DNA from 2 places in the Tardiphaga sp. 37S4 genome. Region 1 is predicted to be linked to the other one. Evidence: predicted binding sites of a transcription regulator. Region 1 holds the regulator's gene; the other holds the start of a gene.
The links. Region 1 encodes LexA, which represses DNA repair genes until DNA is damaged. Its sites were predicted from a motif close to TGTTCNNNNTGTGTTCNG; they were not measured.

Region 1 (3,209 bases):
ATGCCCGCGCTGTTTGCGTCGCCCGATCATTCCGCGACGGCGCGCGTGGCGCTATGGGGCGGACGCGAGATCGCGATGCTCGTGCTGGCCTCGCTGGTCGCGGGCCTCGCCACCACGCCCTATGCCGCATTTCATTTCCACCGCGTCACGCCTTATGGCGTTGTCGCCAATCTTCTGGCGATGCCGGTGGTCTCGGCGCTGGTGATGCCGGCGGGTATTCTTGGTTTGGCAGCCATGCCGTTCGGCTTTGACGGTGTGTTCTGGCGGCTGATGGATGTCGGCATCCAGTGGATGATCGTGGTCACGCAATGGGTCGCAGCCGTGCCCGGCGCCATCGGCCGGATGCCGGCCTTCGGGACGGGACCGCTGATATCAGCCAGTATCGGCATCATCGTGCTGGGATTGCTGCGCACGCCGTTGCGCTTCGCGGGGGCTGGCGTGCTGATGCTCTCGATTGTCTGGGCATTGCTGGTGAAGCAGCCGGATGTCCTGATCTCGGGTGATGGTCGCAGCGTCGCGGTACGGGGCAGGGACGGACGCCTGCATGTGATGCGCAGCGCCAAGGATACATTTTTGCTGAAAGAGTGGCTCGCCGGCGATGCCGATGCGCGTCTGCCGACCGATGCCTCCGTCAGCCACGGTGTGTCCTGCGACCGCGACGGATGCATCACGCCGCTGGCCGATGGCGCTTTGGTGGCGCTGGTTTTACAGCCGGACGCCTTCACGGATGATTGCGAGAAAGCGGCGCTCATCGTCACGACGAAACAGCCGCCGAGGGATTGCAGGGCGCTGGTGATCGATCAGGATCGCTTGCAACGAAATGGTGCGGTGAGCCTGCAGCGAACCGCAAACGGCTTTACCATCGATGCCGTGCGGCCACGGGGCCTGGACCGTCCGTGGTCGCGCGCAATTCCCGATGAGCCCCAGCAAGATCTGATCCAGAACAGTCGTCCACCGCAAAACCGGCCGGTGGATGCGACGCCGGCGGAAACCGATCTTCAACCCGAAGATCAGTAATCCGCCGAGGCGCAAATCTCAGTAGCGGCGATACAGGCCGATCAGCTTGCCCTGAATGCGCACCCGGTTGGGTGGCAGGATACGGACCTCGTAGGCGTCATTCGCAGGCTCCAGCGCGATCGACGCGCCGCGGCGGCGGAAGCGCTTCAACGTGGCTTCCTCGTCGTCGATCAGGGCCACCACGATGTCGCCGGTGTCGGCGCTCTCGTTGCGCTGGATCAGCACGGTGTCGCCGTCGAGAATGCCGGCGTCCTGCATGGAATCGCCGCGCACTTCGAGCGCGTAATGTTCGCCGGAACCGAGCATGTCGGCGGGCATGCTGATGGTGTGGCTACGGGTCTGCAGCGCCTCGATCGGCGTACCGGCCGCGATCCGGCCCATGACCGGGATAGCAACCGTGCGGCCATTGTCATCATCACCGCTGTTGCTGGCGATGCTGGCGGCCGAACGCACCTTGCCAAGCGTGCCTTCGATGACGCTGGGCGTGAAGCCGCGGCGCCCGGTGCCGCCGGTGACCGGTGCGCCGAGCTCTGGCAGCTTGATGACTTCGATGGCACGGGCGCGGTTGGGCAGACGGCGTATGAAGCCGCGTTCTTCCAGCGCCGTGATCAGACGATGGATGCCGGACTTCGAGCGCAGGTCGAGCGCATCCTTCATCTCGTCGAAGGACGGTGGGACGCCGGCTTCCTTCAGCCGTTGATCGATGAATCGCAGGAGTTCGTATTGTTTGCGCGTGAGCATCTGAAGCCATCCTCAGTTGACGGTGTCGGCCGCCGCGTGCGTTTCAAAGGGCCTTCGAACGGTGAGCCTCAATCCAGAGACGATCGTTCGAAGATCGGTTGCGCGAGTTCGGGCACTCTCAAACTACTCAAAGCCACAGAATCTCGAAACAAATCATGAACGAACACTATATGTTCCATATGTGTTCTGCAATGCTTAATTTGCCGTCAACAGAACGCACGTTGAGTGAGGTTTGAGGAGGCTGTTCCTCACCAGTCGTCGATCCTCGACGGACATGGAAAATGCTTCCGCGGTCGCTTGGGCTACGCGGACGTCACGCGCCCAATGGGCGGCGGCGGAGTCGTGGAGCCGGTCGCCAGCGAGCGCTGAACCATGATCGTGTCGGCCCAGCGGCCGGAGCGATAGGCGACGCCGGGCAGCAAGCCGACGCGGGCAAAGCCGAAGCTCTCATGCAAGCCGAGCGAGGCCGTGTTGTCGGCATCGATATAGCCGATGATCTGCCGGAAGCCGGCCGCCGCGCAGACATCGATCAACTCGCGCATCAACAGCCGGCCGATGCCCCGGCCGACATGTCCGTGGTGGATATAGATCGAATGCTTGACCGTGTAGCGATAGGCCGGTCGCTTCCGAAACAGCACCACATAGGCGTAGCCGACGACCTCGCCGCCTTGCGTGGCGACGAGATGCGGGAACCGTTTGCTGCGCAGGTTCTTGCGCCGGTCTCTGAGATCGTCGGGCTGCGGCGTGTCCGCGTCGCTGACGCCTTCCTCGACGCCTTGCCGGATGTGCCGGCGATAGATCGCCAGCATGGCATCGACGTCGGTGTCGCGTGATGGTCGGATGACGACCGGCTGTTCGAGTTCCGTTGGCAAATCAGGCTCCTTACGTGCTCCCTATTCGGAGACCACGTAAGTGTAAAGTCGGATCCGGCCATTGGCGTCGACCTTGCGGTAGATGCCCTGGATTTCGACGTCGAAGCCCGGGAAGGTGTTGAAGCAGGTCTCGAACATCCTGAGATAATCGATCATCGGCTTTGACCGTTCGGTGAGCCGTTCTCCGGGGACGATCGTGGCGATGCCGGGCGGGTAGACCACGAACGGCGTCGTCGCGACGCGCCCGAAGATCTCATCGATCGGGAGGTAATCGACGTCGTTGCGCACCAGACAGCGCGCGGCATCATGGGGTGACATGGCAATCTCCGGCAGATGGTCAGCGGAGAATTGCCTGGTCTGAAGTTCGCTCACATTGGCCTCGCGGAAGAACCGGTGCATGTCGCCGCATAGATCCCTCAGGCGTATGCCCGCGTAACGCGCGGGCCTGCGCCGTGCGAATTCCGGGATGACGTCTTCGAGCAGGGCGTTGTCGTCATGAAGCTTCTTGAAGGCGACGAGGCCCGATATCAGCGTGCCGGCCTTGCTGGCTTCCACGCCGGGCGTCAGCAGGAAGAGCAG
Region 2 (3,209 bases), 2.7 Mb from region 1:
CAGGGCATGGCGGCGATCTGGATGGTGGTCTCACCGGTGGAGATGCAGGGATGCGTTCCGCTCACGAGATCGCCGCGGGCGAGAAAGGCTGCTAGCGCCAGGGGAATCGTCGAGGCTAAAATCTTGAAACGCAGCATGACACGGTACTCGCCCTGGCCCCGCAATGCGGGGTTATGGTGAGCAGAGCGTAAACAAAACTCGTTACTATCGCGTTGACGTCCACATCAGTGGCGAGGAGGAGACGTCAAGCAGCTCGGCGAATGTCCTCCGCCAGCGCGCGATAAGACAACGCCTCGGCCAGATGCAGCCGCCCGATTTTCTCGGCGCCGTCGAGATCCGCCAGCGTCCGCGCCACGCGCAGTACGCGGTGATAACCGCGCGCGGTCAGTCGCATCGTTTCGGCGGCATCGCGCAACAATATCAGCCCCTGCGCATCCGGCTGCGCTACCGTTTCCAGCACAGAGGCGGGCGCGGAGGCATTGGTATGTGTGCCCGGCAATCCCGCCGCCGCATAGCGCATGGTCTGCAGATCGCGCGCGGCGGCGACACGCGCCGCGACTTCGGCGGAACCTTCCGACGGTGGCGGCAGAATGAGATCCGCCGCGGTCACCGCCGGGACTTCGATGCGCAGATCGATGCGATCCATCAAGGGGCCCGAGATGCGCGCCTGATAATCCGAGGTGCAGCGATCGATGCGGCCACGTTTGCAGGAGAAGCCCGGCTCGAACGCGTGACCGCAGCGGCATGGATTCATCGCAGCAACAAGCATAAAGCGCGCGGGATAGGTGACGCGGTGATTGGCGCGCGAGACCGCCACCTCGCCATTCTCAAGCGGCGCGCGCAGCGAATCCAGCACGCGCGGATCGAACTCCGGCAGTTCGTCGAGAAACAGCACGCCTTGATGCGCCAGCGAAATCTCGCCCGGCCGCGCGCGCAGGCCGCCGCCTGTGAGTGCGGCCATGCTGGCGGAATGATGCGGTGCGCGGAACGGCCGGCGTGAGGTGAGTGCGCCGTCCTTGATCTCGCCGGCCACCGACGCAATCATCGAGACTTCGAGGAGCTCCGCCGGCGATAGTGGCGGCAGGATCGACGGGAGCCGTGCCGCCAGCATGGATTTGCCTGATCCTGGACTCCCTGCCATCAGCAGGTGATGGCCGCCCGCGGCAGCGATCTCCAGCGCGCGCTTGGCGCTTTCCTGTCCCTTGATGTCGCGCAGATCCAGCAGCGTTTCCTCACGCGCATGTATCTTCGGCTGCGGCCGCGACAGAACCTGCGTGCCCTTAAAGTGATTGGCGATCTGGATCAGCGACGTCGCGGCGATGATCTGGATATCGGGACTGGCCCAGGCGGCTTCCGCGCCGCAGGCTTCTGGGCAGATCAATCCCTCGTCGCGCGCATTGGCGCCGATCGCTGCAGGCAGTACGCCAGCCACTGGCGCGAGCGAGCCATCGAGACCGAGTTCGCCGAGCACGGTAAAGCCTGTCAATGCATCCGGCGGAATCGCGCCGATCGCGGCCATCAATCCGAGAGCGATCGGCAGATCGTAATGGCTGCCTTCCTTGGGTAAGTCAGCGGGCGCGAGATTGACGATGATCCGCCGTGCCGGCAGCGCCAGACCCGAGGCGACCAGCGCGGCACGGACCCGTTCGCGCGCTTCGGATACTGCCTTGTCGGGCAGGCCGACGATCAAAAAATTCGGCAGACCGGGCACGACCTGAACCTGCACGTCGACCGCGCGGGCCTCGATCCCCTCAAAGGCTACGGTGGAAACCCGTTGAACCATGCCGCCCCCATTCGAGATGAGAGCGTAACCTAAGGTTGCTTCTACATCAAGAACAATCAGTGAACGAAATGTAGCGGTAAAGTATGCTGGTTTTGGCTGAAGTCGGCCATTGGCGTAGAAAATCTTAAACACGTCATGCAAAGCATCCTATCAGCTTCGAGACGAAGACCGGGTGCCCGCAGATGTCAGATCGCTTGTCGATGCCGCCAGACGCTCCGGATGACGCCGACCTGATCGCTGCGCTGAAGGCGCAGATCGAAGCCCAGCAAACCATCATCGACGAACAGGCTGCTTCGCTGGCGCATAGCCGGAAGATCTTCGATCGCTCCTCGGCTGCGGCACGAATCGGCGTCTGGGAATGCGACCTCTCCGATGAATCGCTGGTCTGGACCGATGTCGTCTATGACATCTTCGATCTACCGCGTGGCTCGACGCCGATTCGCGAGGAGGCGCTCGCCTGTTATCCCGAAGAATCCGTCAGGGAACTGACGAAGCGGCGCAGCAAGGCCATCGAGGATCGCACGGGCTTCAGTCTCGATGCGGAGATCATCACCTTCAAGGGCAACCGGCGCTGGATCAGGATCACGGCCACTGTCGAGTCGGTCGATGGCGTTGCCGTCCGCATCTTCGGCATGAAGCAAGACATCACCGAAGAGAAAATTCTGGCGGATCGCAATCGCTATCTCGCCGAATTCGATACGCTGACCGGCCTCGCCAATCGCAGCCAGTTTCAAACCAAGCTGTCGCTGTTCGATGCGGCGTCGGCCATCAAGGTGAAGCCGTTCGGCGCGCTGCTGTTGATCGATCTCGATGAATTCAAGCCGGTCAATGACTGTTTCGGCCACGCAGCGGGCGATGCCTGCCTGACCGTCGTTGCAAATCGAATTCGCAACATCTGTGCCGGTGCGGAACTGGTCGCACGACTCGGCGGTGACGAATTCGCGGTTCTGCTGGGGCCTCACGCGGAATTCGAGGAAGCCTCGGAGACGGCGCGTGCGATTGTGACGCAGTTGGGACTGCCGATTGATCATCGCGGACAACAGTTGCGGGTTGGCGCATCGGTCGGCATCGCGCTGGCCGATAACTGCACGTCATCGCAATTGGCAGCCATGGCCGATTCGGCGCTCTATGCGGCGAAGGATGCCGGACGTGGCACGTTCCGGATCTACAAACGCGGAGCGGAGAGACGTCCGAGGGACGCCTCATCCGCGGCGTGAGGATGAATTGCTGCGGAATTCCTGCGGCGGTCACTGTCTCAAGATCGCCGCAGGAAAGCCGCAGGATTTCCGCTAGAGATTCATCACCATCGGCTCGGCGATATAGCGGAAGCCGTCGCCTGATTTCACCACATGACCATAGCCCGGCCACGCGAAGTGATAGGACATCACGGCGGTCTTGTTGGCTGCGAGCATGTCGAGCATCTTCA

Region 2: the regulator LexA is predicted to act here: its motif matches at 1,832-1,849, upstream of LPB73_RS25610 (YifB family Mg chelatase-like AAA ATPase).

The regions. Positions count from the first base shown of each region.
Region 1 covers NZ_CP088008.1:2,649,760-2,652,968, reverse strand. Annotated here, with positions in the region: gene LPB73_RS12955 (ComEC/Rec2 family competence protein) at 1-1,017, shown strand, start outside; gene lexA (transcriptional repressor LexA) at 1,036-1,758, opposite strand; gene LPB73_RS12945 (GNAT family N-acetyltransferase) at 2,061-2,630, opposite strand; gene LPB73_RS12940 (Orn/Lys/Arg decarboxylase N-terminal domain-containing protein) at 2,652-3,209, opposite strand, start outside.
Region 2 covers NZ_CP088008.1:5,397,282-5,400,490, reverse strand. Annotated here, with positions in the region: gene LPB73_RS25615 (hypothetical protein) at 1-137, opposite strand, end outside; gene LPB73_RS25610 (YifB family Mg chelatase-like AAA ATPase) at 245-1,783, opposite strand; gene LPB73_RS25605 (diguanylate cyclase domain-containing protein) at 1,966-3,000, shown strand; gene LPB73_RS25600 (MBL fold metallo-hydrolase) at 3,073-3,209, opposite strand, start outside.